DNA from 3 places in the Streptomyces sp. NPDC001750 genome. Region 1 is predicted to be linked to each of the others. Evidence: riboswitches for the same ligand, from Rfam matches in the RefSeq annotation. Region 1 holds a riboswitch; each other region holds the start of a gene.
The links. A riboswitch is a leader RNA that binds a small molecule or an ion and turns the genes downstream of it on or off. The one in region 1 is predicted to bind thiamine pyrophosphate.
Positions count from the first base shown of each region.

Region 1 (9,556 bases):
GTCGCCGTCACGGCAGGCACGGCACGGAGCCGACGTCCGTGGACGGGCGCGCGGCGGGCAGCCGTCGGATCAGGTGCGGGTCGCATGGCAGAACCGTCCCGCACCGCCCGGATCCGCGGGGATCATGAACCGGATCTGTGGACTACCGACCGGTTGTGGACAGCGCCGTCACCCGGCACCCGGCCCGTCCCGTACACTTCCTATGGCGATCCGGGTCACCGGGTCGACTTCGCACGCCCCGCCACCTCCCTCTTCGCGGACGGTGGCCGCGCTCCTCGGTCCTTCGTGGCACGGCGCGTCGGGGCGTCAGGCGCGACAGCAATCCTGCGGTCGCGACAACCGAGTACCCCAAGGAGTACGGCCATGGCCGTCGTCACGATGCGGGAGCTGCTGGAGAGCGGCGTCCACTTCGGTCACCAGACCCGTCGTTGGAACCCGAAGATGAAGCGCTTCATCTTCACCGAGCGCAACGGCATCTACATCATCGACCTGCTCCAGTCGCTGTCGTACATCGACCGCGCCTACGAGTTCGTCAAGGAGACCGTCGCCCACGGCGGCTCCATCATGTTCGTCGGTACCAAGAAGCAGGCCCAGGAGGCCATCGCCGAGCAGGCGACGCGCGTCGGGATGCCGTACGTCAACCAGCGTTGGCTCGGCGGCATGCTCACCAACTTCTCCACCGTCTACAAGCGCCTCCAGCGCCTGAAGGAGCTGGAGCTCATCGACTTCGAGGACGTGGCCGCCTCCGGTCTCACCAAGAAGGAGCTCCTGGTCCTCTCGCGCGAGAAGGCCAAGCTGGAGAAGACCCTCGGTGGTATCCGCGAGATGCAGAAGGTGCCGAGCGCCGTCTGGATCGTCGACACCAAGAAGGAGCACATCGCCGTCGGCGAGGCTCGCAAGCTCAACATCCCGGTCGTCGCGATCCTCGACACCAACTGCGACCCCGACGAGGTCGACTACAAGATTCCGGGCAACGACGACGCGATCCGCTCCGTCACCCTGCTCACCCGCGTGATCGCCGACGCCGTCGCCGAGGGCCTCATCGCCCGCTCCGGTGCCGCCACCGGTGACTCGAAGCCGGGCGAGAAGGCCGCCGGTGAGCCGCTCGCCGAGTGGGAGCGCGACCTGCTCGAGGGCGACAAGAAGGCCGACGCCGAGGTCCAGTCCTCCGCCGAGACCGAGAAGGCCGCGGACGCCGACAAGGCCGAAGCCCCGGCCGCGGACGCCGAGCAGGCCTGACACCCGTCACGGCTGATGACGGCGGGGGCCGGTGCCACGAGCACCGCCCCCGCCGTTCACCCGTAGATCTTTCAGACTTCGAGAGAGAAACACAGACTCATGGCGAACTACACCGCCGCTGACGTCAAGAAGCTCCGCGAGCTGACCGGCGCCGGCATGATGGACTGCAAGAAGGCGCTGGACGAGGCCGAGGGCAACGTCGAGAAGGCCGTCGAGGCGCTCCGTATCAAGGGCCAGAAGGGCGTCGCCAAGCGCGAGGGCCGTTCCGCCGAGAACGGTGCCGTCGTCTCCCTCATCTCCGAGGACAAGACCACCGGCGTCCTGCTGGAGCTGAAGTGCGAGACGGACTTCGTCGCCAAGGGCGAGAAGTTCCAGAACGTCGCCAACACGCTCGCCGCGCACGTCGCCGCAACCTCCCCGGCCGACCTGGCCGCGCTGCTCGCCTCCGAGATCGAGGCCGGCAAGACCGTCCAGGCGTACGTCGACGAGGCCAACGCCAACCTCGGCGAGAAGATCGTCCTGGACCGCTTCGCGCAGTTCACCGGCGGTTACGTGGCCGCGTACATGCACCGCACCATGCCCGACCTCCCGCCGCAGGTCGGCGTCCTGGTCGAGCTGGACAAGGAGAACGCCGAGGTCGCCAAGGACGTTGCGCAGCACATCGCCGCCTTCGCCCCGAAGTACCTCAGCCGCGAGGACGTCCCGGCCGAGACGGTCGAGAACGAGCGCCGTGTCGCCGAGGCCACCTCCCGCGAGGAGGGCAAGCCCGAGGCCGCTCTCCCGAAGATCGTCGAGGGGCGGGTCAACGGCTTCTTCAAGGAGGTCGTCGCTCTGGAGCAGGCGTTCGCCAAGGACAACAAGAAGTCGGTCCAGAAGGTTCTGGACGAGGCCGGTGTCACCCTGAAGCGCTTCTCGCGCATCAAGGTCGGCATCTGAGTCCGTCCGCGAACAACGGTGGACCCCTCAGGGGGTCCGGTGCAGTCGTCGGCCGCACCCATGCCGTACGACCGCAGATCTGACGAGGAGGCCATTGCCGCTGAGGGACACCAGACCCACCGGCAATGGCCTTCTTGGTATGTGCACGAGGAGAATCTCCATGAACAAGGGCGCGGACGCCGCCAAAGGCGACCACAAGCGCGATGACGACAAGGTACCCGGACGCTTCATGCTGAAGCTGTCCGGAGAGGCGTTCGCCGGCGGCGGGGGACTCGGTGTCGACCCCGACGTCGTGCACGCCATCGCCCGGGAAATCGCGGCGGTCGTCCGTGACGGCGCACAGATCGCGGTCGTGATCGGCGGCGGGAACTTCTTCCGTGGTGCCGAACTCCAGCAGCGCGGCATGGACCGGGCCCGGTCCGACTACATGGGCATGCTCGGCACGGTCATGAACTGTCTGGCGCTCCAGGACTTCCTGGAGAAGGAGGGCATCGACTCCCGCGTCCAGACGGCCATCACCATGGGTCAGGTCGCGGAGCCGTACATTCCGCTGCGTGCCGTGCGGCACCTGGAGAAGGGGCGCGTCGTCATCTTCGGCGCGGGCATGGGCATGCCGTACTTCTCCACCGACACCACGGCAGCCCAGCGGGCCCTGGAGATCGGCGCTCAGGCCCTGCTGATGGGCAAGAACGGTGTGGACGGGGTCTACGACTCCGACCCGAAGACCAACCCCGACGCGGTGAAGTTCGACGCGCTCGAATACGGCGAGGTGCTCGCGCGCGATCTCAAGGTCGCCGACGCCACCGCCATCACGCTCTGCCGTGACAACGAGCTGCCGATCCTCGTCTTCGAGCTGACGGCCACGGGCAATATCGCCCGCGCGGTCAAGGGTGAGAAGATCGGCACGCTCGTGAGTGACCAGGGCACCCGGGCCTGAGGACCGGGAAACGTCCCCGGGAAGCCGCGGGCAGGGTCCGGGACCCGCAGGGAAAGCCCCGGCACGGCGCCCCGGAGGATGGACAACGGCCTGCCGGTCGGACACCGTGCAGGTGAGGACGCGACGCAGATCCGCGGGCCCGAGCACGCCGGGCCCACTCAAGACACGCAGGAGCACGTGGTGATCGAAGAAACCCTCCTCGAGGCCGAGGAGAAGATGGAGAAGGCCGTCGTCGTCGCGAAAGAGGACTTCGCCGCGATCCGGACCGGCCGCGCCCACCCGGCGATGTTCAACAAGATCGTCGCCGACTACTACGGTGCGCTGACCCCGATCAACCAGCTCGCCTCGTTCTCGGTGCCCGAGCCCCGCATGGCCGTCGTGACGCCGTTCGACAAGAGCGCGCTGCGCAACATCGAGCAGGCCATCCGCGACTCGGACCTCGGCGTCAACCCGAGCAACGACGGCAATATCATCCGGGTGACCTTCCCGGAGCTCACCGAGGAGCGCCGCCGCGACTACATCAAGGTCGCGAGGACCAAGGCCGAGGACTCCCGCATCTCCATCCGGGCCGTGCGCCGCAAGGCCAAGGAAGCGCTCGACAAGCTGGTCAAGGACAAGGAGACCGGCGAGGACGAGGTGCGTCGCGCCGAGAAGGAGCTCGACGACACCACCGCGAAGTACGTCGCACAGGTCGACGAGCTGCTCAAGCACAAGGAAGCCGAGCTGCTCGAAGTCTGATGAACGACTCTTCCTGGGGCGCCACGCCGGGAGCCGGTCCGTGGGCTGCGCCCGAGATGCGTGCTGCCCCGGCAGGTCCCGCGCACGATGTGCATGACGCCCAGCAGACTCGGCCCATGCCCATCGTGCCGGACGCCCCTGACGCAGGTGGAGACGCTGACGACCGTGACGACCGGGAGCAGGGGGGCGCACGCCCGAACGGTGGCCCCCTGTTCCGCGACGAGAAGCCGCAGGAGCCCATGCCCACCGCGCCACCGCCCCCGCAGAAGAAACGTGCGGGCCGCGATCTGCGAGCCGCCATAGGGGTCGGGGTGGGGCTCGGCGCCGTCATCGTCGCCTCGCTGTTCGTCGTGAAGGCCGTCTTCGTCGGGGTGATCGTCGTCGCCGTCGTCGTGGGCCTGTGGGAGCTCACCTCACGGCTGTCGGAGCGCAAGGGCATCAACGCGCCGCTCGTGCCGCTGGCGGTCGGCGGTGCGGCGATGGTGGTGGCCGGGTACATGAAGGGTGCCGAGGGCGCCTGGGTGGCCGTGGCACTGACCGCGCTCGCGGTTCTCGTCTGGCGGATGGCCCAGCCTCCGGAGGACTACCTCAAGGACGTCACGGCCGGTGTGTTCGCCGCGTTCTACGTGCCGTTCCTCGCCACGTTCGTCGCCATGCTCCTGACCGCGGACGACGGGCCGCAGCGGGTGCTCACCTTCCTGCTGCTGACCGTGGTCAGCGACACAGGGGCGTACGCCGTCGGCTGGCGCTTCGGCAAGCACAAGCTCGCTCCGCGCATCAGCCCCGGGAAGACCCGCGAGGGCCTCTTCGGGGCCGTCGCCTTCGCGATGGTCGCGGGTGCCCTGTGCATGCAGTTCCTGATCGACGGCGGTGCCTGGTGGCAGGGGCTGCTGCTGGGGCTCGCGGTCGCGGCCAGCGCCACCCTGGGCGACCTGGGCGAGTCGATGATCAAGCGGGACCTCGGCATCAAGGACATGGGCACGCTGCTGCCGGGACACGGCGGGATCATGGACCGGCTGGACTCGCTGCTGCCGACCGCTCCGGTGGTCTGGCTGCTGCTGGTGCTGTTCGTCGGCTCCGGCTGAGAGCACCCGGCAGGCTGTGAGCCCGCGGACGGTGCGCCCCGCCCGTCCCGACCTTGGCGTTCTCGGACGAGGGCCCGCTGCCCACAGGGCGTTGTCCACAGGGCGGCGGGCCCTCGTCGCCGCGTCTGCGACACTGGACGGACCATGCCTAAGCCCGGAGAACTCACTTTCGTCGCACCCCGCGGAGCCAAGAAGCCGCCGCGGCATCTCGCCGACCTCACGCCCGCCGAGCGCAAGGAGGCGGTCGCCGCGATCGGCGAGAAGCCGTTCCGCGCCCAGCAGCTCTCGCAGCACTACTTCGCGCGGTACGCGCACAACCCGGCCGAGTGGACCAACATCCCGGCCGCCTCGCGGGAGAAGCTCGCCGAGGCGATGTTCCCCGAGCTGATGTCGGTGGTCCGCCACATCAGCTGCGACGACGACACCACCCGCAAGACGCTGTGGAAGCTGCACGACGGGACGCTCGTCGAGTCCGTCCTGATGCGTTACCCGGAGCGGGTGACGATGTGCATCTCCTCGCAGGCGGGCTGCGGGATGAACTGCCCGTTCTGCGCCACCGGGCAGGCCGGTCTGGACCGCAATCTGTCGACCGCGGAGATCGTCCACCAGATCGTGGACGGCATGCGGGCGCTGCGCGACGGGGAGGTGCCCGGAGGACCGGCGCGGCTCTCCAACATCGTCTTCATGGGCATGGGCGAGCCGCTGGCCAACTACAACCGCGTGGTCGGCGCGATCCGCCGGCTGACCGATCCGGAGCCGGACGGGCTGGGGCTCTCACAGCGCGGGATCACCGTTTCCACCGTGGGGCTGGTGCCCGCGATGCTGCGCTTCGCCGACGAGGGCTTCAAGTGCCGTCTCGCCGTCTCGCTGCACGCGCCGGACGACGAACTGCGCGACACCCTCGTCCCGGTGAACACCCGGTGGAAGGTGCGCGAGGTGCTGGACGCCGCGTGGGAGTACGCGGAGAAGTCCGGCCGCCGCGTCTCCATCGAGTACGCGCTGATCCGGGACATCAACGACCAGGCGTGGCGGGGCGACCTGCTCGGCCGGCTGCTCAAGGGCAAGCGGGTGCACGTCAACCTGATCCCGCTGAACCCGACGCCCGGCTCCAAGTGGACGGCCTCCCGGCCCGAGGACGAGAAGGCGTTCGTCGAGGCCATCGCGGCGCACGGGGTTCCGGTGACCGTACGGGACACCCGGGGCCAGGAGATCGACGGGGCCTGCGGACAGCTGGCGGCGGCCGAGCGCTGACACAGGCATTCTCCGGGTCCGTGGGAATGCCGAGGCCGAAGTCCGCCGGGCCCGCGGGAGTGCTGAGAGCGGCGATCGCCGGTTCCACGGGAGCGTCGAGACCGGCGCTGGCCGGGGCCGCGGTGGTCCGGCAGGGCTCCGGAGCGGACGGGGCGTCAAGGAGTCGGGGCCTGCGGCGTCGACCGTGCGCCGAGGCCCCGGCGGCCCGGCCGGGCGGCCCGTGTAACCTGGTCCGGAAATCAACTTCATATTCCGACAGGGGAGCGCCACAGCGCTGAGAGTGCGGCACCGGGGGACCGGTCGTCCGCAGACCCTCTGAACCTCGCCCGGGTCATTCCGGGTAGGAAGTTCGGTCATCAACTCATGCTGTTGCGCCCTGCCCGCGTCCCGCGGGTGGGGCCGCGTCTCTTCCTGGCCAAAACCCAGGAGGAATCCATCATGACCACCACGCGCAGGACCACGGGAACCACGCCCGGGTCCGTACGTCTCACGGCCGTCGTGGCCGCGCTCGGCATCACGGCACTGGCCGGCTGCGGGAGTTCCGACACGTCGTCCTCCGGCTCCGGCGGCACGAAGGGCGCCGGTCCGAAGACCGTGACGCTCGTCAGCCACGACTCCTTCAACGCGTCCGAAGCGGTGCTGAAGGAGTTCACCGAGGAGACCGGCTACACCGTCAAGGTCCTCAAGAGCGGCGACGCGGGCGTCGCACTCAACCAGGAGATCCTGACCAAGGGCTCACCGCGCGGAGACGTGTTCTTCGGCGTCGACAACACCCTGCTCTCCCGCGCCCTGGACAGCGGCCTGTTCACGCCGTACGAGGCGAAGGGCATCGATCGGGTCGAGGCCGCCACCCGGCTGGATGCCGAGCACCGGGTCACGCCGGTCGACACCGGCGACGTCTGCGTGAACTACGACAAGAAGTACTTCGCCGACAAGAAGCTCGCTCCGCCGCGGACCTTCGACGACCTGGCGAAGCCCGCGTACAAGAACCTCCTGGTCACCGAGAACGCGGCGACCTCCTCGCCCGGCCTCGGCTTCCTCCTCGGCACCGTCGCCGCCTACGGCGAGAAGGGCTACCAGGACTACTGGAAGAAGCTGAAGGACAACGGCGTCAAGGTCGTCGACGGCTGGGAGCAGGCGTACAACGAGGAGTTCTCCGGCTCCGCGGGCGGCAGGAAGGCCAAGGCCGACCGTCCGCTCGTCGTCTCGTACGCCTCCAGCCCGCCCGTCGAGGTGCTGTACGCGAAGCCGCAGCCGGCCGAGGCCCCGACCGGGGTCGCCACCGGTACCTGCTTCCGGCAGATCGAGTTCGCGGGCCTGTTGGACGGCGCCAAGAACGAGGCGGGTGGCAAGGCACTGCTGGACTTCCTGATCGGCAAGAAGTTCCAGGAGGACATGCCGCTCAACATGTTCGTGAACCCGGTCGTGTCGGACGCGAAACTGCCGGAGCTGTTCACGAAGTTCGGCGAGACCGTCGAGAAGCCGACGACCGTCGCCCCCGACCTGATCGCCAAGAACCGTGAGCAGTGGGTCCAGTCGTGGTCCTCGCTCGTCGTGAAGTAGCCGGGACCGCCGCACGGGGGACGGGCGCGGCGGCGAAGGGCGCGGACGTCACGGGTCCGCGCCCGCGCGCCGGGCGCAGGACGGACGCGGTGCGGACGGCGGCCCGGCGCCTGGGTGCGGGCGCGGTGCGGCCGTCCCTGATGGCCGTGCCCGTCGCGTTCTTCGCGGTGTTCTTCGCCTACCCCGTCGTCGCGATCGTCGGCCGGGGGCTGAAGGCGGACGGTGTGTGGCAGTTCGGCCGGATCGGCGAGGTGCTGGCCCGGCCGGAGATCCGTGACGTCCTGTGGTTCACCACCTGGCAGGCGCTCGCCTCGACCGCGCTGACGCTGCTCGTCGCGCTGCCCGGCGCGTACGTCTTCGCCCGCCTCGACTTCCCCGGAAAGCAAGTGCTGCGGGCGGTGGTCACCGTGCCGTTCGTCCTGCCGACCGTCGTCGTCGGGACGGCGTTCCTGGCGATGCTGGGGCGCGGCGGGTTCCTCGACGAACTCTGGGGGGTGCGCCTCGACACCACGGTGTGGGCGATTCTCCTCGCCCATGTCTTCTTCAACTACGCGGTGGTCGTACGGACCGTCGGCGGTCTGTGGGCGCAGCTCGACCCGCGGCAGGAGGAGGCCGCCCGGGTGCTGGGCGCCGGACGGTTCGCGGCCTGGCGACGGGTCACGCTGCCGGCCCTCGCGCCCGCCGTGGCCGCCGCCGCGCTGATGGTCTTCCTCTTCACCTTCACCTCCTTCGGTGTCGTGCAGATCCTCGGCGGCCCCGGGTACGCCACGCTGGAGGTGGAGATCTACCGGCAGACCGCCCAGCTCCTCGCACTTCCGACCGCGGCCGTGCTGACACTGGTCCAGTTCGCCGCGGTGGGCACGATCCTCGCCGTGCACGCGTGGACCGTACGGCGCAGGGAGACCGCGCTGAGGCTGGTCGATCCGGAACGGACCGCCCGCAGGCCGCGCGGGGCCGGGCAGTGGGCGCTGCTCGGCGCGGTGCTGCTGACCGTGCTGGTGCTGATCCTGCTGCCCCTCGCGGTGCTGGTGGAACGCTCGCTGGACACCCCGGACGGCCACGGCCTCGACTTCTACCGTGCCCTGGGTTCCGTGGACGCGGGCGGCGGCACCTTCCTGGTCGCGCCGCTCGAAGCGATCGGGAACTCCGTGGCGTACGCGCTGGTCGCGACCGTGATCGCGCTGGTCGTCGGCGGGTTGGCCGCCGCGGCGCTGACCCGGCGCGCGGGGCGGCTCGTGCGCGGTTTCGACGCGCTGCTGATGCTGCCGCTCGGGGTGTCGGCGGTCACCGTCGGCTTCGGCTTCCTGATCACTCTGGACAAGCCGCCACTGGACCTGCGCACGTCATGGATCCTGGTGCCGCTCGCCCAGGCGCTGGTCGGCGTGCCCTTCGTCGTGCGGACCATGCTGCCGGTGCTGCGCGCGGTGGACGGCCGGCTCCGGGAGGCGGCCGCGGTGCTGGGGGCGTCGCCGTTGCGGGCCTGGCGGGAGGTAGATCTCCCGTTGGTGCGGCGGGCGTTGCTGGTCGCGGCCGGTTTCGCGTTCGCCGTTTCGCTCGGCGAGTTCGGCGCGACGGTGTTCATCGCGCGGCCCGACCGGCCGACGCTGCCGGTCGCGGTGGCCCGGCTGCTGGGCCGGGCCGGTGAGCTCAACTACGGCCAGGCGATGGCGCTCAGCACCATTCTGATGGTGGTCTGCGCGGTCTCGCTGCTGCTGCTCGAACGTATTCGCACGGACCGGTCCGGCGAGTTCTAGGGATGTCCGGGGAGTTCTGACGATGCTGACACTGGAATCGGCCACGGTCCGCT
Region 1 is NZ_JBIAUE010000002.1:95,248-104,803, reverse strand. It holds gene rpsB (30S ribosomal protein S2) at 364-1,239, shown strand; gene tsf (translation elongation factor Ts) at 1,339-2,175, shown strand; gene pyrH (UMP kinase) at 2,336-3,112, shown strand; gene frr (ribosome recycling factor) at 3,293-3,850, shown strand; gene ACFYY6_RS03815 (phosphatidate cytidylyltransferase) at 3,850-4,935, shown strand; gene rlmN (23S rRNA (adenine(2503)-C(2))-methyltransferase RlmN) at 5,080-6,186, shown strand; TPP riboswitch at 6,434-6,551, shown strand; gene ACFYY6_RS03805 (thiamine ABC transporter substrate-binding protein) at 6,625-7,749, shown strand; gene ACFYY6_RS03800 (ABC transporter permease) at 7,890-9,503, shown strand; gene ACFYY6_RS03795 (ABC transporter ATP-binding protein) at 9,526-9,556, shown strand, end outside.

Region 2 (9,556 bases), on a different contig from region 1:
CCGAGTCGCTCAGCCGCTGGCGCGAGGCCATCGGTGTCCCCGTGTACTGCGCCGTCTACCGCGAGGGCGAGATCGAACTCGTCGCGGTCGCCGATGATCCCGCCATGCCCGCCGTGCGCGAGTGGGCGTCCTTCCGGGAGACCGGGTACGCCCATGCGATCGGTCAGTGCCTGCTGAGCCGACTGGACGAGAAGGCGCGCGAGGACCACCTGAACCGGCATCCGGTACGGCCACTGACCCCGTATTCGGTGAGGGACCGCGCGACATTCCTGGAGCGGCTGCGGTCGCTGGAGCGCATGGAACCCGTCGTCGAACGGCAGGAGTACGCCCTGGGAACGGTCTGCGCGGCCATTCCGATCACCGCCGGCTCCACCGCAGCCGCTATGGCGATTTCAGTACCTCTGGAACAGGAACACCGATTGCTCCCCGCAGTCGAACAACTACGTGGCGAAGTGGCCAACCTCTTGCGTTCATTCGTGTTCTCTATCAGTATCTGAAAAATCACTCCTTGTGATCTGCTATCGCGTGCACCACGATGGCGTCAATAGGGCCATGGGGGATCATTCCTGGCCAGATTCATCTACTGCGGGGTTGAACGATGCGCGAGTCGGTTCAAGCTGAGGTCATGATGAGCTTTCTCGTCTCCGAGGAGCTCTCTTTCCGGATCCCGGTGGAGCTCCGGTACGAAGTGTGTGATCCGTATGCGATTCGGATGACCTTCCATCTGCCTGGTGACGCCCCCGTCACCTGGGCATTCGGCCGTGAGTTGCTGCTCGACGGCCTCAACAGCCCCAGTGGCGACGGCGATGTGCACATCGGGCCCACGGATCCCGAGGGGCTTTCCGATGTACACATCCGCCTTCAGGTGGGCGCCGACCGTGCCCTCTTCCGGGCTGGTTCGGCGCCGCTCGTGGCTTTTCTCGACCGGACCGACAAGCTCGTGCCGCTCGGACAGGAGCGCACGCTGGGTGACTTCGAGGGAAACCTGGAGGAGGCCCTGGGCCGGATCCTTGCCGAGGAGCAGAACGCCGGCTGAAGGAAACGGTGTCGCCGACCGGTGCCCGCCGGTCGAACACGGCATCCGCCGAATGGGTGAATCGCTCTCCGTAGTCAGGACCGCTCCTCGTCTGTCGGCCGATGTCCGTTCCGGGGTGCTCATGACTTCGTCCTGCGACGGCGGCCCTTCCCGGTCCGTACGGGTGCTGAAGCTCCGGCTTCCGCGCCGAGCCCTGTGCGGTCCGCGGAGACCACCAGCGCGGCGAGCACCGTTGTCACCGGCACCGATGCGACCAGCCCGATCGAACCGACCAGCGTCCGTACGATCTCCTCCGCCACCAGCTCGCTGTTGGCCACCGTGCCCACGCTGCTCCTGGCGATCGAGAACAGCAGCAGCAACGGCAGCGCGGCGCCCGCGTAGGCGAGCACCAGCGTATTGACGACCGAGGCGATGTGATCGCGCCCGATCCTGATCCCCGCCCGGTAGAGCCCCCGCACGCCCATCGTTGGGTTCGCCTGGTGCAGTTCCCAGACGGCCGACGTCTGGGTGACCGTCACGTCGTCGAGCACCCCGAGCGAACCGATGATGACGCCGGCCAGCAGCAGGCCGCTCATGTCGATGCGCGGATACAGGCCGTGGATGAGGCCGGTGCTGTCGTCGGTGTTGCCGGTCAGGCTCGCCCAGCCGATGAACAGCGAGCCGAGCAGCCCGATCAGCAGGAGCGAGATCAGTGTGCCCACCACCGCGACCGAGGTACGGGCGGTGAGCCCGTGGCACATGTAGAGCGCGATCAGCATGATGGCACTTGACCCGACCACCGCCACGATCAGCGGATTCGACCCCTGGAGGATGGCCGGGAGGATGAACAGGGTCAGCACGGCGAACGACACGGCGAGCGCGACCAGCGCCATCACCCCCCGCATCCTGCCCACCGCGACCACGACCAGGGCGAAGATCCCGGCCAGCAGCGCCATCGGGAACTTCCGGTTCACATCGGTCACCGAGTACTGCAGGTCGTGGGGCGCGTCCGGGGCGTACGCCACGACCACGCCCTGCCCCTCGCGCAGCTGACGCGGTGCGTCCGGCTGGACGATCTCCACGAACCGCCGACCCTTGTCGTGACCGGTCGTCACCTCGACCGTGGCCTTCGCGCACAGCCCGGTGCGGCCCGCCGACTGCGGAGCGGTCTCGCCGCCGACCGGCATCTGGGAGGCGTTCACCTCCTTGCAGTCCACTGTGTCGACGTTCACCACCTTGCCCTGCTGGGTCTGCCGGTCGAAGCCGACACCGGTTCGTTCGTGCGGTGGCGCACCGCCAGGCCAGAGCGCCGCCAGTCCGGCGAGGACCGCGGCGGCGAACGGGATCAGTACGGCCGCGATGACCTTCCGCAGATGTCGGGAGACGGGCGCGGCGGGGCCGTGGGCGTGCGTATGGCCGTGTGTGTGGCCGTGGTGGGGACTCGGCGGTTCGGGAACGCTGGGGAGGGACATCACCGGCCGATCATCGCAAGGAGGCAAGGGACCCTCTGTTCATTCCGCCGGACGGGGCGCTAGCGTGGAGGAACCTTTGCACACGCGGGAGCTCGGAGCACCGGGCTGAGAGGGCGCTGATATCCGTACCTCCGTACGGGATGAGCTGCGCCGACCGCCGAACCTGTTACCGGGTAATGCCGGCGTAGGGAGTAGGTCTCATGACCACATCGGACGCACGCACGCCTGCCTCCAACCAGAGCGACGAGGCCGGGAAGTCCATCGGCTGGCACAAGGGATACGTCCAGGGCTCACGCCCCGACATCCGTGTGCCGGTCCGTCAGGTGCACCTCACCAACGGCAAGGACCTGACGCTGTACGACACGTCGGGGCCGTACACCGACCCCGCCGTCGAGACCGACGTCCGTCGCGGGCTCGCGCCGCTGCGGCAGAACTGGATCACCGCGCGCGGCGACACCGAGGAGTACCCGGGCCGGCCCGTCCGACCCGAGGACGACGGGCTCAAGCACACCTCGCCGCGAATGGGGTCTCCCCTGCTCGAGCGAGGCCGAGAGTCTGGGGAAGGGCTGCGCAATCTCGACGCAGTCTTCCCCGGTCGGCCCCGGCTGCCGCGCCGCAGCCGGGACGGCCGGCCCGTGACCCAGCTCGCATACGCCCGACGGGGCGAGATCACCCCGGAGATGGAGTACGTGGCGATCCGGGAGGACGTCGAGCCGGAGATGGTGCGGGAGGAGATCGCCGCGGGCCGCGCCGTGCTGCCGGCCAACGTCAACCACCCCGAGACCGAGCCGATGATCATCGGGAAGCGGTTCCTGGTGAAGGTCAATGCCAACATCGGCAACTCCGCGGTGACGTCCTCCATCGAGGAGGAGGTGGAGAAGATGACGTGGGCGACGCGGTGGGGCGCCGACACGGTCATGGACCTTTCCACCGGCCGCAACATTCACACCACCCGTGAGTGGGTTCTGCGCAACTCGCCCGTGCCGATCGGCACCGTGCCCCTCTACCAGGCCCTCGAAAAGGTCGACGGCAAGGCCGAGGAGCTGACCTGGGAGATCTACCGGGACACCGTCGTCGAACAGGCCGAGCAGGGCGTCGACTACATGACGGTGCACGCCGGCGTACGCCTGCCGTACGTTCCGCTGACCGCCCGCCGCAAGACCGGCATCGTCTCGCGAGGCGGCTCGATCATGGCGGCGTGGTGTCTCGCCCACCACAAGGAGTCGTTCCTCTACGAGAACTTCGAGGAGCTCTGCGAACTCCTCGCCTCCTACGACGTGACGTACTCGCTCGGCGACGGGCTGCGCCCCGGCTCGATCGCGGACGCCAACGACGAGGCGCAGTTCGCCGAACTGCGCACGCTCGGGGAGCTGAACACGATCGCCAAGCGGTACGGCGTCCAGACCATGATCGAGGGGCCGGGCCATGTCCCGATGCACAAGATCAAGGAGAACATCGACCTCCAGCAGGAGATCTGCGAGGAGGCGCCCTTCTACACGCTCGGCCCGCTGACCACCGATGTCGCTCCGGCGTACGACCACATCACCTCGGGCATCGGCGCGGCGATGATCGCCTGGTGGGGCACGGCGATGCTCTGCTACGTGACGCCCAAGGAGCACCTCGGGCTGCCGAACCGGGACGACGTGAAGACCGGCGTGATCACGTACAAGATCGCGGCCCACGCCGCAGATCTCGCCAAGGGGCATCCGGGGGCGCAGGACTGGGACGACGCGCTCTCCGACGCCCGGTTCGAGTTCCGTTGGGAAGACCAGTTCAATCTGGCGCTCGACCCGGTCACGGCACGGGAGTTTCACGACGAGACGCTGCCGGCGGAGCCGGCGAAGACGGCGCACTTCTGTTCGATGTGTGGCCCGAAGTTCTGCTCGATGAAGATCTCTCAGGACATCCGGCGTGAACACGGGGTGTCGCAGGCGGAGATCGAGGCGGGGATGTCGGAGAAGTCGAAGGAGTTCGCGGCGGCGGGCAACCGCGTCTACCTGCCCGTCGCGGACTGAGGCGAGAGCCGACCGGGGTGACAAGGGGGGCGGACGGCAGGGTTCCGCCCCCTGTCGCCTCGCTTGCCCCCCGGGCCCGTGCCCGGTCCGCCACCCCCGGGCTCCTCACCGGCCACGCGGAAGCCAAGTCCCCGGGCCGGAAATCGGATGAACGCGACGGCTGGGTCTCCTTAGCATCTGCGCATGAGCGGCATGACGGAACAAAGAGCGGACACGACGCAGGCGCGGGACGCAGCGGACGCGACGGACGCGGTGCGGGTGGTGGAAGCGGACCGGCAGCCGTGCTGGCGCGGACGGGACGTCGCCTTCGTCGCCGTAGAGACCGAGGACGCCGAGCTGTTGCAGGAGTGGCGGTGCGATCCGGCGGCCGCCCATGAGATGGGGGTCTGGCCGCGTTCGCTCGCCTCGCTGCGCGAGCACATCGAGCGCGACCAGGAAGACCAGGACCGGGACGACTTCCTCGTCGTGCTCGCCGACGGCACCCCCGTGGGCCACGCGGCCCTCACCGACCAGAACTACGCCAACGGCACCGCCGATATCGAGCTGCTGCTGTCCCCGCCGCACCGCGGTCGCGGATACGGCACGCGGGCTCTGGACGCGCTGACGGACCTGGCGTTCGGGGAGCTTCCCCTGTACCGGCTCCGGGCCATCACCCACGCGGACAACACGGCCGCGCTCGCGGTCCTCGACAGGTCGGGGTTCACCCGGGAGGGGGTGAGCCGGTCGGCGTGCCTGCACCGGGGGCGGCGGTACGACGTCGCGGTGTTCTCGCTGCTCCGTCCCGAGTGGGAGGGGCAGGCGCGCCCGAGGTCCTGGGACCTGTGATCGGCGCGGCTCGTCCGAGTCCTTGGTCGGCCCCGGACCAGGGGCCCCACGTGGGGTGGAGGGGGCGCGTGCGGCGGCGCCGTCACTCCACGTCGTGCTCGGGGCCGCCGAAGTCGGGGCTGGTGAAGTCCGGGCTGGTGAAGGTCGGCCGGGGGCCCGCGGCCGGGCCCTCGTCCGGGCCGGAGAAGTCGGGGCGGCTGTAGCCGACTTTCGGGATGCGGTTCGGCGAGCGCTGCGGTGTGCGTGCGGTGGACGCGGCCTCGGGGTCGTCGAGGGCGTCGCGCAGGAACGGCAGGATGCCGCGTTCCAGTAGCGCGTGCCGCCAGGCTTCCCGGGCCCGCGCCACGTCCTCCGGCAGCTCGATCTCGTCGCGTACGGCGTTCTCCGAAGCGGAGCCGTTGCGCAGCGCGGTGATCAGCAGCCCGACGGCGGCGACCAGGATGGCGGCGGCCATGACCACGGCGAAGAACCAGCCCGCGGTGACCAGGGTCGAGGCGAAGGCGGGCGGTGGACTGAGCAGCTTCAGCAGATAGCCGACCAACAGGAATATGAACGCGGCGGTGCCGGCGAGCACGGGCGCGAGGACCGTGACGACCGCTCCCGCGCCGGCGCCCGACCGGCCCGGACGGTCCGTGTCCGATCCGGCGGGCGGGCCCTCCCCGTCGGCCGTGCCACGCAGTTCCTCACGGGCCCGTACGTAGTGGTCGTACTCGGTGGCCGCCGTCGCCGTGATCATGTCCGTGGCGGCCAGCGCCATGGTGCGCAGCTGTACGGCGTTGAGCCGTTCACCGACCGCGGCCAGATCCGGCCGTCGATGGGCGTGGCGCAGTGCGTCGTCGAGGATCCGCTCGTACTCGGGGCGGTCCTCGGTCAGCAGGTGCGGAGCGCTTCTCATGTGCATCCCCCGATGCTCCGTCGGGCCCGACAGCCCTTCTTTGCCGGGCAGTTGGGCGGAAACGGAGGAGAGCCTGCTACGGATACGCCGATGGTAGAGCGCCCACGGCACGCGGTGACAGGGGGTTTCCGGAAATAGGCCCGGCGCTCGGCCCGGTGCTCGGCGTGGTCAGGTCGTGGAAGCGTCTTCCCGTAAAACCGTCAGTCATGCAGGGGGAGTTGGACGACCAGCAGCTTTCCGGCCATGGTCACTCCGCCGTCCATGGCGATGGCGAGCCCGTCGGCGTACACGTGCGGGCCTTCGACCACGGGACCCGAGCTGTCCTCTCCGTCCTCCGACCCGACCTCGCCGAGGAGGTAGGGAATGGGGCTGTGACCATGGACGATGCGCTGTCCGCCGTAGGCGGCCATCAGTTCCCGCACGGCCTGCGGTCCCGCATCGTCACGGAAGGCGAAGCGCTTGGTGAACTTACGGAAGAGGTCCCAGCACTCGTCGGCGTCGTTGCGCGTGAGAATGGCGTGCACCGTGTCGTTGACGTCTTCGATGGTGCTGCCGTAGTCGAGGTACGCCGTCGTGTCGGAGTGCATCAGCAGATGCCCGTCCTCCTCGACGATCGCGTCGAGGCGGGACATCCACTGGAGGTGGACGTCCTGGAGCCGCTCCATGTCGTGCTTCTGGCCGCCGTTGAGCAGCCAGGCGGCCTGGAAGGTGGCGGTGCCCGCGCCCGAGTTCACCGGCGTGTCGCCGAACCGTTTGGCGCCGATGAGCAACAGTTCGTGATTCCCCATCAACGCCTTGCAGTACCCGCCCGCGGCAGCGGCCTCGGCGGAGAGGCGCATCACGAGGTCGATGACGCCGATGCCGTCCGGACCGCGGTCGGTGAAGTCGCCGAGGAACCAGAGCCGGGTGTTGCCCGCGGCCCACCTGCCGTCGGAGTCGATGAGGCCCTGTTCGGCGAGAGCGGCGACCAGCTCGTCCAGATAGCCGTGGACGTCGCCGACGACGTAGAGCGGCCCGAGTCCCGGCTCGCGGGCCGGCCAGGGCTCCGGCACGGTTCGTACCTGGACGGTGTCGCCGCGGTTGATCACCGGGAGGTCGCGTTCGGTGGGCGTGTACCCGTCCGGCAGCGCGTCCCCGGGCAGGGCGTTGCCCGGATGCGGGGACGCGGGCGGTACCGGGGTCTGCGCGTAGGGCGGCACGCGGAAGTCGCGCAACGTCGCAGTCCGCACCACGGGTTCCTGACCGGCCCCCTGTGTCATCGACCCCTCCACCACCGTCGCGCCGCCCTACACCTGACGGGCCTGCTGGTCGGGGCGGTCCGCGGTGTCGTGCGCCCATCATAGGAATGCGAATCGTGCTGTGTGACGCACCAGGGGTGGTGAATCCCGGAGCATGTCAGGCTCACCGGCCGTTTGGTCCGAATTCGTCTGTTCAATCCCTGGCGGAGGAGCCGCCTGCTCAGTCCCTGGCGGGGGAGCGCGGCGCGCTGACCGTGGTGCGGGGCGGACGGCGTTGTGAGGACGTCCGGACGATGAGCTCCGTCGGTATGACCTGCTCCACCGGGCCGCCGTGATCCACACCCTCGATGGCATCGATGAGGAGCTGGACGACCGCCGTGCCGATTCTGCGCGGTTTGAGCGAGAGGGTGGTGATGGGCGGCTCGGTCGTCGCGTACACGGTGGACTCGCTGCAGCAGACCAGCAGCAGGTCCTCGGGGACGCGCAGCCCGTATCTGCGGGCGGCCGCCAGGAGGTCGGTGCCGTTGGGGTCGAAGAGCCCGTAGACGGCGTCGGGACGGTCCGGGCGGGCGAGCAGTCGGTCCGCGGCGACCGCGCCCGCGCACGGGTCGTGGGCGGGGTAGGACTCGTACACCGGGTCCTGGCCCACGCGCTCGCACCAGCGCAGGTACGCGGAGGTGGAGAGGCGGGTGTACGTGTCGGTCGTGGTGCCGGTGAGCAGGCCGATGCGTCGGGCCCCGGCGGAGGCGAGGTGGTCGAGGAGGTCGAGCACGGCGGCGCCGTGGTCGTTGTCGACCCAGGCGGTGACCGGGAGGGCACCGGCCGGGCGTCCGTCCGACACGACGGGCAGCCCTTGTCGTACGAGCTCCGTGACGACCGGGTCCTGGTCGGAGGGGTCGATGACGACGGTGCCGTCGAGGGCGACGTTCGACCAGACGTCGTGGCGCGAGGTGGCGGGCAGGATGACGAGGGCGTAGCCGCGGGCGAGCGCCGCGGAGGTGGCCGCTCGGGCCATCTCGGCGAAGTACGCGAACTCGGTGAAGGTGAAGGGTTCGTCGCCGTACGTCGTCACGGTCAGGCCGATGAGGCCGGACTTGCCGGTACGGAGGGTTCGGGCCGCGGCGGACGGGCGGTAGCCCAGGCGCTCTGCGACCTCGCGGACATGGCGGCGGGTGGCGTCCGGGAGCCTGCCCTTGCCGTTGAGCGCGTCGGAGACGGTCGTGATGGAGACCCCGGCGGCGGCGGCCACGTCCCGGATTCCCGCTCGTCCTTGCCGGCTGCCGCGCCGGGGTGTCTCCGCCCGGCTCACCTGGTGCTTCCCTGCTGCTGTCATGGCGAGCCGATAGTAGGGGGCGTGCGGGAGGTTGGCCCGGTCGCATATTCACGCGTTGACAGGCACGTTTCTGCATGATCAGACGGCGTCAAATACCTTGTAAGGCCAGGTCGTTGGGCGAATGCGCCGTGGAGTGTGATGCGCTGAACCCGGTGGGCCTACTAAATGGTCGATGTTTCGAAGAGGTCTCATCTCACCTCTTCGAGGGACGCGCGCCACGGCGTGAGCCACCGGCGCGCGTCAAGGTCGAACGCGCTCCCCCATTCCTGGTCGCACCGGGCGATTGGGTGCACAGAGCGTTCCCGTGCGCCCGGCCGCACCGGGCGTCCGACGGCGCACGGGCCATTCGCAGCGGCGCCCAATCCTCATAAGGTGAGCAGTATTGATGTGTACAGACGGTCGAGGAGGATCTGCGGTGAGCGAGACGAGCCCCAAGTTGCGCGCCGAGCTGGACGGCGTTCCCGCCTATGTGCCGGGCAAGCCCGCGGCGGCCGGTGGACCGGTCGCCTTCAAGCTGTCCTCCAACGAGAATCCGTACCCCCCGCTGCCCGGAGTGATGGAATCCGCCCTGGCGGCGGCCGCGAACTTCAACCGCTACCCGGACATGGCCTGCACCGGCCTGATGAACGAGTTGGCCGACCGTTTCGGTGTGCCCGTCTCGGATCTCGCCACCGGCACCGGGTCGGTCGGGGTGGCGCAGCAGCTGCTCCAGGCGACCTCGGGTCCGGGCGACGAGGTGATCTACGCCTGGCGCTCCTTCGAG
Region 2 is NZ_JBIAUE010000010.1:215,409-224,964, reverse strand. It holds gene ACFYY6_RS18355 (IclR family transcriptional regulator) at 1-497, shown strand, start outside; gene ACFYY6_RS18350 (SsgA family sporulation/cell division regulator) at 599-1,036, shown strand; gene ACFYY6_RS18345 (YibE/F family protein) at 1,156-2,487, opposite strand; TPP riboswitch at 2,562-2,695, shown strand; gene thiC (phosphomethylpyrimidine synthase ThiC) at 2,688-4,502, shown strand; gene ACFYY6_RS18335 (GNAT family protein) at 4,686-5,327, shown strand; gene ACFYY6_RS18330 (hypothetical protein) at 5,410-6,228, opposite strand; gene ACFYY6_RS18325 (metallophosphoesterase) at 6,423-7,481, opposite strand; gene ACFYY6_RS18320 (LacI family DNA-binding transcriptional regulator) at 7,681-8,793, opposite strand; gene hisC (histidinol-phosphate transaminase) at 9,209-9,556, shown strand, end outside.
Region 2: another riboswitch for thiamine pyrophosphate. It lies ahead of thiC (phosphomethylpyrimidine synthase ThiC); the one in region 1 lies ahead of ACFYY6_RS03805 (thiamine ABC transporter substrate-binding protein).

Region 3 (9,556 bases), on a different contig from region 1:
CCGGGGGGGCGGGGGGGGGGGGTTGGGGGGGTTCCCCCCCCCCCGGGGGGGGCGGGGGTGGGGGGGGGGGGGGGGGGGGGCCGGGCCGCCCCCCACCCCGACGGACTCTCGGAGCCTGTCGGGCGATCTCTGACCGGGCGGCGCGCCCTGGCACGCACTCCCCCCCACGCCGATGCCTTGAGGGCCAGGGGCCGCCTCCGGCGTTGCCGGGATGTCCGCGTAGCTCCTTCCCCAAGCTCTCAACTCCGTTCGAGCAGGGGAGGCCCCATCCGAGGACATCCCGGCGCCTTGGAATCGCACGCACCTTACCGCGTCCGCGTTCCGATCGAAGGTCACCCGGCAGGCTCTCAGACGGCGAGCGCCTGGGCGCGGCGCTTCACCTCCGTGCCGCGATTCTCGCTCAGTGCCTGGGCGGGGGTGCCCGGCAGGGTCGGGTCGGGGGTGAAGAGCCACTCCAGCATCTCTTCGTCGTTGAAGCCGTCGTCCCGCAGGAGGGTCAGGGTGCCGGAGAGGCCCTTGACCACCTTGTTGCCGGCGATGAAGGCAGCCGGCACCTGGAGAGCCCGGTTCTCACCGCGGCGTACGGCGATGAGCTGGCCCTCCTTGACCAGCTGCCGCACACGTGTCACCTCGACACCGAGCATGTCGGCGATGTCGGGGAGGTGGAGCCAGGCGGGGACGAGAGCATCGATCTTTGCGTCAATCTCGGTCACGGGACAAGCCTGCCATCCCGGACCGACAGTCGGTAGCCGGGCCGACCGTACGGGCGGTGCCGGTACGCCGTCGGAGGGTCGGCGGCCGTGGAGTACGGGTGTCAGAGGGCCGTCGACTTCAGAGGTACGGAGGGATCGGCGGCCCGCGCCGGGTCGATGCGGGTGCCCGCCTCGATGAGCCTGCGGCCCTGCGCCAGGTCGCGGGGGCGGCCCACGGCGAGGACCGCCACCAGGACGCCGTCGCGCAGCCAGCACACCGACCAGGTGGGGTCGGCGGCGTCGCCGCGCCACAGCAGGGTGTCGGCGCCCGCGTGGTGGCCCGCGTACTGCACGAACCGGTCGAACTGCTCGGACCAGAAGTACGGGACGGGGTCGTAGGCGGGCGGCGCCGGGTGGTCCCCGCCCGCCGCCGCGACGATGTCGGCGGCCACGGTCCGGGGGCCCTGGAGCGCGTTGTCCCAGTGGTGGACGAGCAGGCGTTCGCCGTAGCGGGCGGACGGGAACGAGGCGCAGTCGCCGACCGCGTACACGTCGGGCAGCGAAGTGCGCAGCGCGGCGTCGGCGGTCACCGAGCCGTCGGGGCCGAGCGCGATGCCCGAGCCGGCCAGCCAGCCGGTGGCGGGGCGGGCGCCGATACCGACGACGACGGCCCCGGCCGGGATCGCGCGGCCGTCCGCGAGGACCACCCGGCCCGGTTCGACGTGGTCGACCCGGGCGCCGGTGAGAAGCTCGGTGCCGCTCTCCACGTACCAGGCGGCCATCGGGGCAGCGACCTCGGCGGGCAGCGCACCGGCGAGCGGCCGGTCGGCGGCCTCCAGGACGGTGACCGCGCAGCCGGCGGCGCGGGCCGCGGTGGCGAACTCGGCGCCGATCCAGCCCGCACCGACGACCACGACGTCCTGCCGCTCGTCGAGGACGGGCCGCAGCCGTGCCGCGTCGTCGAGGGTGCGCAGCAGGTGGACGCCGGGGACACCCTCGGTGCCGGGCAGGACGATCGGTTCGGCGCCGGTCGCGATCACCAGCACGTCGTAGGGGACGGGACCGGACGGGGTGTCCAGTTCGTGCGCCGCGGCCCGCAGGCCGGTGACGTCGAGGCCCAGTCCGAGCTCGATGTCCAGTGCCTCGAAGTCGATGTCGAAGGCGGAGTCCTCGGCCTTGCCGAGCAGCACCGCCTTCGACAACGGGGGCCGGTCGTAGGGCTGGTGGGGTTCGGCGCCGATCACCGTGACGGGGCCGGTGAAGCCCTGTTCCCGCAGGGCCACGGCCGTCTGCACACCGGCCATGCCCGCGCCGACGACGACGACACGGCGCTCCGACTGCTGCGACTGCTGCTGATCGCTCACCCGTACACCATAAACACCTGACAGAACGTCACGGCAGGGGGAGTTCCTCCACGGTGCTGGTGCCGCTGCCCTCCTGCGACTCCCATTCCCACCGCTCCTCCAGCCGGACCCGGCCGTCCGGGAGATCGACGACGGTGGAGACGCAGTGGCCGCAGGACGTCGTTCCGTCCTGCTTGAGCTGCACGTACCGGAAGTCGAGGACGTCACCGGCGCGGGTGCCGACGAGATGGCCGCGGACCACGTCGCCGCCCGCGTACTCGGCCCAGATCCGGCCGTCCTCCTCGTGGTACGTGAAGCGGGTACGGGTACCGACCTGACCGGGTGCCTGGTCGGCGACCGGCGAGAGGACGACTCCGTCGAGCGAACGGGCCATGGCGCTGCTCCCTTGCCTGGGTCCGGCGGTCCCTCGCCCGGGTCCGGTGGGCGAGGTTTACGACCTCGTCCACGATTGGCAGTGGAGGAAGTCGTTAGGGTGGCCACGGTAAGACACTCGCGGGAGCCCGGACGCAGCGGGCTGAGAGGGAGGCTGAAGCGGCCTTCGACCGTACGAACCTGATCCGGGTCATGCCGGCGAAGGGAGGGGCTGGACGCCCATGCGTTCTTCTCACCACGAGGGCCGGTCCGACCGGGACGGGGGGCCGTACGACGTCCTCGTCGTCGGGGGCGGGATCATCGGCCTGGTGACCGCCTGGCGGACCGCGCAGCGCGGACTGCGCACCGCGGTCGCCGATCCCGATCCCGGCGGCGGGGCCGCCCGCGTGGCCGCCGGGATGCTGGCCGCCGTCACCGAACTCCACTACGGCGAGGAGCTGTTGCTGGGGCTGAATCTCGCCTCGGCCGCCCGCTACCCGGCGTTCGTGGCGGAGCTGGAGGAGGCGAGCGGCCGGGACACGGGCTTTCGCGCCTGTGGCACGCTCGCCGTCGCGCTGGACTCCGACGACCGGGCCCATCTGCGGGAGCTGCACGCCCTGCAACGGCGTTCGGGCCTGGAGTCGGAGTGGCTGACGGGCCGCGAGTGCCGCCGCCTGGAGCCGATGCTCGCGCCGGGCGTGCGCGGCGGGCTGCGGGTCGACGGTGATCATCAGATCGATCCGCGCCGACTGGCCGCCGCGCTGCTGACCGCGTGCGAGCGGGCCGGGGTGGTCTTCCACCGGGCCCGGGCGGAGCGTCTGACGGTGGTGCGCGACCGGGCCACTGGAATCGTGCTCGCCGGGGGCCCGGAGCTGGCCGCCGACCAGGTCGTGCTCGCCGCGGGGAGTCTCAGCGGCCGACTGCCGGGCCTGCCGGACGGGGTCGCGCCACCGGTCCGGCCGGTGAAGGGGCAGGTGCTGCGGCTGACCGTGCCCGCCCGGTACGCGCCCTTCCTCTCCCGGACGGTCCGGGCCGTGGTCCGGGGCGGCCCCCTCTATCTCGTACCGCGCGAGAACGGCGAACTGGTCGTCGGTGCCACCAGCGAGGAGATGGGCTGGGACACCACCGTCACCGCGGGCGGCGTCTACGAGCTGCTGCGGGACGCCCACGAGCTGGTGCCCGGCATCACGGAGCTGCCGCTCGTCGAGACCCGGGCCGGTCTGCGTCCCGGCTCCCCCGACAACGCCCCGTTGCTGGGCCCCACCGCGCTGCCCGGTCTGCATCTCGCGACCGGCCACCATCGCAACGGGGTGCTGCTCACGCCCGTCACCGGAGACGTCATGGCGGCGTCGCTGGCCGAGGGCGAGCTGCCCGAGGTGGCCCGCCCCTTCACCCCGTACCGCTTCTCGCCAGCCGTCGACTCCGTACGTCAGGAGCAGCCCGCATGACCGAGCCCGCGCCCTCCCCCGCTCCCGATTCCGTGCCCCTCACCGACCCCGCGCCCGGCCCCTCCCCCGCCTCCGTGTCCGTGTCCGTGAACGGGGAGGTCCGGCACCTCGCCGCGGGCACCGCCCTGGACGCGCTGGTCGCCGGGCTGACCTCGGCCCGCTCCGGTGTCGCGGCGGCCGTCAACGAGAGCGTCGTGCCGCGCGGGCAGTGGTCCGCCACGGCGCTGCGCGACGGAGACCGGGTCGAGATCCTGACCGCGGTCCAGGGAGGCTGACCGTGTCCGACGACCTCCTCGCCCTCGGCGACACCACGTTCGGCTCCCGGCTGATCATGGGCACGGGCGGGGCGCCCAGCCTCGATGTGCTGGAACGCTCCCTCGTCGCCTCCGGCACAGAGCTGACCACCGTCGCGATGCGCCGCCTCGACCCGACCGTGCAGGGCTCGGTGCTCTCCGTCCTGCGACGGCTCTCCATCCGCGTCCTGCCGAACACGGCGGGCTGCTTCACCGCGGGCGAGGCCGTGCTGACCGCCCGGCTGGCCCGCGAGGCCCTCGGCACCGACTGGGTCAAGCTGGAGGTGGTGGCCGACGAGCGGACCCTGCTGCCCGACCCGGTCGAGCTGCTGGACGCCGCGGAGACCCTGGTGGACGACGGTTTCACCGTGCTGCCGTACACCAACGACGACCCGGTGCTGGCCCGCCGTCTCCAGGACGTGGGCTGCGCGGCGGTGATGCCGCTCGGCTCCCCCATCGGCTCCGGTCTCGGCATCCGTAATCCGCACAACTTCCAGCTGATCGTCGAGCAGGCGCGGGTGCCGGTGATCCTCGACGCGGGCGCCGGGACCGCCTCGGACGCGGCGCTGGCGATGGAGCTGGGGTGCGCGGCGGTGATGCTGGCCTCCGCCGTGACCCGGGCCCAGGAGCCCGAGCTGATGGCCGCCGCGATGCGGCACGCGGTGGCGGGCGGACGGCTGGCGTACCGGGCGGGCCGGATCCCGCGCCGGCACTTCGCCGAGGCGTCGTCGCCGGTGGCGGGGCGCGCGGTGCTGGACCCGGAACGCCCGGCCTTCTGACCGGGGCACCCGGGCGGGCCCGTCGGGCCGGGGAGGCGACGTGTCCCTGTCACGCCTCGGCTGCGGTTCGGCCCCGGGACCGTCCGGGCCGTCGGACGTGTCCGCCGCGGCTCGTAGACTCACATCCGTGGATACGACCCTCCAGGACCCGCTCGTCGGGCAGCTGCTCGACGGCCGCTACCGCGTCGATGCCCGCATCGCCGTGGGCGGCATGGCCACGGTCTACCGGGCTGTGGACACCCGGCTCGACCGGGTGCTCGCCCTCAAGGTGATGCATCCGGCACTCGCCACCGACGCGTCCTTCGTGGAGCGGTTCATACGCGAGGCCAAGTCCGTGGCCCGGCTCGCGCACCCGAATGTGGTCGGGGTCTTCGACCAGGGCGCCCAGGGCCAGTACGTCTACCTCGCGATGGAGTACGTCCCGGGCTGCACGCTGCGCGACGTGCTGCGCGACCGCGGCGCCCTCCAGCCGAGGGCCGCGCTGGACATCCTGGAGCCGGTGCTCGCCGCGCTCGGCGCCGCGCACCGGGCGGGCTTCGTGCACCGCGACATGAAGCCGGAGAACGTCCTGATAGGGGACGACGGCCGGGTCAAGGTCGCCGACTTCGGTCTGGTGCGGGCGGTGGGTTCCGTCACCAGCACCACCGGCTCGGTGCTCGGGACCGTCTCGTACCTCGCCCCCGAGCAGATAGAACACGGTACGGCCGACACCCGTACCGACGTGTATGCGTGTGGTGTGGTCCTGTACGAGATGCTGACCGGGTCCAAGCCGCACGTCGGCGACACCCCCGCCCAGGTCATCTATCAGCACCTCAACGAGGACATCCCGGCCCCGTCGGCCGCCGTCCCGGAACTCCCGGTCGAGCTCGACGACCTGGTGGCGAGCGCCACCGCCCGTAACCCCGAGGTCCGCCCGTTCGACGCGGTGGCCCTGCTCGCCGAAACCCGCGAGGCCCGTTCCGCGCTCACCGACGCCCAGCTGGACGCCGTACCGCCGCAGGCCCTCGCCGAGGCGCACGGCTCCGCCGAGGACCGCACGAGCGTGATCCCGCGGCTGCTCCCGGCCGACCAGGGCGTCGCCCATCACACCAGCCGACTGGAAATGCCCCTGCCGGAGCCGCCGCGGCCCGCACCGCGCGCCCCGTGGCGCCGCGGCCCCCGGCGCTCCGTCGTCACCGCGCTGGTCGCCGTGCTGCTGGTGCTGGGGATCGGCACCGGTGTCTGGTACATCAACTCCGGGCAGTTCACCCGGGTGCCCTCGGTGCTCGGCCAGACCGAGAAGACCGCCCAGAAGCGGCTCTCGGACGCCGGTCTGGAGCTCGAGGGCGTCGAGCGGGCCTACAGCGACACCGTGGAACGAGGCAAGGTCATCAGCAGCGACCCCGGTTCGGGCGACCGCATCCGGGGGAACGACGCGGTGAAGCTCGTCGTCTCGCGCGGCCCCGAGATCGTGAAGGTGCCCGATGTCCAAGGCCTCGCGCTCGCCGACGCCAAACGTGATCTGAAGGAGGTCGGCCTGGTGCCCGGCATGGTCACCAAGGAGTTCAGCGAGGAGACGGCGCGGGGCGAGGTGATCCGTACGGACCCCGCGGCGGGCGCCGAGCGCCGCTCCGGCTCCGCGGTCGCCCTGGTCGTCAACAAGGGCGCTCCGGTCGATGTGCCCGATGTCACCGGGCTGTCCGTCGAGGACGCCACCGCCGCGCTGGACGAGCAGGGGCTGAAGGCCGAGGTGCTGCCCGACCGGGTCCACTCCCCCGAGGTCGCCGGCGACATCGCCCATCAGTCGCTGGGCGAGGGCAGCCGGGCTGCCGAGGGCGACACCATCACGCTCACGGTCTCCAAGGGGCCCCGAATGATCACCGTCCCGGACGTCACCGGGAAGGGCGTCGACGACGCGAGGAGCGAACTGGAGGACGCGGGCTTCGACGTCAAGGTCGACCGCCCCTTCCTCTCCTTCAGCGACACGATCGCGAGCCAGTCCGTCGCGGGCGGCGAACGGGCCCCCGAGGGCGGCACCATCACCATCAGGACCAAGGGGCTCTAGATCCACATGCGCAACCCAGTCGGCGGCCACGTCCCCGTGGCCGGCGGTCTCGCCAAGGTCGGCCTGCCCTATGCCAGGGAAATGGGGGCGGAGGCGGTGCAGGTCTTCGTCGCCAATCCGCGCGGCTGGGCGACCCCCGTGGGCAACCCCGCCGAGGACGAGCGGTTCCGCGCCGAGTGCGCCGCCGCGTCCGTACCGGCGTACGTCCATGCCCCGTATCTGATCAACTTCGGTTCGCACACCGAGGCCACCGTGGAGAGGTCGGTGGACTCGCTGCGCCATTCGCTGCGCCGGGCCCGTGAGATCGGAGCGCTGGGCGTCGTGGTGCACACCGGGTCGGCGACCGGCGGCCGGCCGCGCGAACGGGCCCTCGCCCAGGTGCGTACGCACCTGCGGCCGCTGCTGGACGAGCTGACGCACGACGACGACCCGTACCTGCTGCTGGAGTCCACGGCCGGTCAGGGGTCCTCGCTCTGCTCACGGACCTGGGACTTCGGCCCGTACTTCGAGGCGCTCGACTCCCACCCCAGGCTCGGCGTGTGCCTCGACACGTGCCACATCCACGCGGCGGGCCACGACCTGTCGGGCCCGGAGGGCATGCGGCAGACCCTGGACCTGCTGGTCGAGACCGTCGGCGCGGGCCGGCTGAAGCTGATCCACGCCAATGACTCCAAGGAGGCGGCGGGAACCCACAAGGACCGGCACGCGAACATCGGCGCCGGGCACATCGGCGAGGGGCCGTTCCGGGAGCTGTTCTCCCATCCGGCCACCGCGGGCGTGCCGCTGATCATCGAGACACCGGGCGGAAAGGACGGCCACGCGGCGGACGTGGCCCGGCTGAAGGGGTTGCGCACCCAGGACTAGTGCCGTGACCGGCAAGGTATGCCCGGAAGGAGCGTCGTCCGGCGCGTGCGCCGCAGGGCGGCGAAAGCCCTCGGACGGGGTCTCCCCTGCTCGGACGAAGTCGGGAGCTTGGGGAAGGGCTGCGCGGGCTCTCGGCCAACGCCGCAAGCGCGCATAGCAATACCGTCGCCACCACGCCGGTCGACAAGTGGATGATCGGCCGGGGCAAGGGCCACGCGGTGGTGCACCAGTACCACCACTGAGGGCGGACCGGGCGCGTCCGTCGCCCATCGGGTCAGAGCTCGGGGCCGTCCCCGGGCTCCTCCTGGTACGAGTAGCGCTGCTCGCGCCACGGGTCGCCGATGTTGTGGTAGCCGCGCTCCTCCCAGAAGCCGCGGCGGTCCGCCGTCATGTACTCGACGCCGCGGACCCACTTGGGCCCCTTCCAGGCGTAGAGGTGCGGCACGATGAGCCGGAGCGGGAAGCCGTGCTCGGCGGTGAGCAGCTCACCGCCCTTGTGGGTGGCGAAGATCGTTCGGTCCGAGGCGAAGTCGGAGAGCCTCAGATTCGAGCTGAAGCCGTACTCGGCCCAGACCATCACGTGCGTGACGTTCGGCGCGGGCGGCGCGAGTTCCAGAACCGTACGGGCGAGGACCCCGCCCCATTCGGCGCCGAGCATGCTGTATTTCGTGACGCAGTGCAGGTCGGCCACGACCGAGGAGTACGGCAGCGCCGAGAACTCCTGATGGTTCCAGCAGTGCTTCGCGCCGTCCGCGGTGGTACCGAAGACGCGGAACTCCCAGCGGTCCGGCTTGAACTTGGGCACCGGCCCGTAGTGGGTGACCGGCCAGCCGCGCTGGAGTCGCTGTCCCGGCGGAAGCTCCGACTGCTCTGACGCGCGGTTTTCCCGGCTTTCCGGCTGACCCATGCCTCCATGGTGACAGACAGACAGGGGTGGTTCCGACCAGGGTGTAGATAATTCCGGCAAATCCCACTAAGCGTGTACTTACTGGACGATCAACGAGCGCGGTGCGAGGATTCGGCCAACTTGCCGTATTCGTTGGCATTCACTGTCATTCACCGGTATAGGCCGGTACCCACCGGCCGGAAGGAGCCTCTCCGATGCAGGGCGATCCCGAGGTCCTTGAGTTCCTGAACGAGCAGCTGACCGCCGAACTGACCGCGATCAACCAGTACTTCCTTCATTCCAAGATGCAGGAGCACGCCGGCTGGCTGAAGCTCGCGAAGTACACCCGCGCCGAGTCGTTCGACGAGATGCGGCACGCCGAGATCCTCACGCACCGGATCCTCTACCTCGACGGACTGCCCAACTACCAGCGACTGTTCCACGTGAGGGTGGGGCAGACCGTCACGGAGATGTTCCAGGCCGACCTGCAGATCGAGGTGGAGGCGATCGACCGCCTGCGGCGCGGGATCGACCTGATGCGCGGGAAGGACGACATCACGTCGGCGAACATCTTCGAGGCGATCCTCGCCGACGAGGAGCACCATGTCGACTACCTCGAAGCCCAGTTGGAGCTCGTCGAGAAGCTCGGCGAACCGCTCTACATCGCGCAGCAGATCGAGCAGCCGCACGACGAGGGACACAGCGGCGAGACGGGCCTCAAGGGGTACGGAGGACACTAGTGCCGCGCTCCGAAAGCGCTGGCCGGCGAAAGAGGTCAGGCCGCCTCGGGGAGCCGGGCAGGCAGTACGGCACCCGGGGCGAGGGCGTCGGTATC
Region 3 is NZ_JBIAUE010000004.1:140,945-150,500, forward strand. It holds gene ACFYY6_RS08885 (Rv2175c family DNA-binding protein) at 348-713, opposite strand; gene ACFYY6_RS08890 (NAD(P)/FAD-dependent oxidoreductase) at 815-1,996, opposite strand; gene ACFYY6_RS08895 (hypothetical protein) at 2,085-2,429, opposite strand; TPP riboswitch at 2,539-2,652, shown strand; gene thiO (glycine oxidase ThiO) at 2,650-3,855, shown strand; gene thiS (sulfur carrier protein ThiS) at 3,852-4,130, shown strand; gene ACFYY6_RS08910 (thiazole synthase) at 4,133-4,927, shown strand; gene pknB (Stk1 family PASTA domain-containing Ser/Thr kinase) at 5,055-6,971, shown strand; gene ACFYY6_RS08920 (deoxyribonuclease IV) at 6,978-7,835, shown strand; gene ACFYY6_RS08925 (sulfite oxidase-like oxidoreductase) at 8,110-8,742, opposite strand; gene bfr (bacterioferritin) at 8,937-9,461, shown strand; gene ACFYY6_RS08935 ((2Fe-2S)-binding protein) at 9,497-9,556, opposite strand, start outside.
Region 3: another riboswitch for thiamine pyrophosphate. It lies ahead of thiO (glycine oxidase ThiO); the one in region 1 lies ahead of ACFYY6_RS03805 (thiamine ABC transporter substrate-binding protein).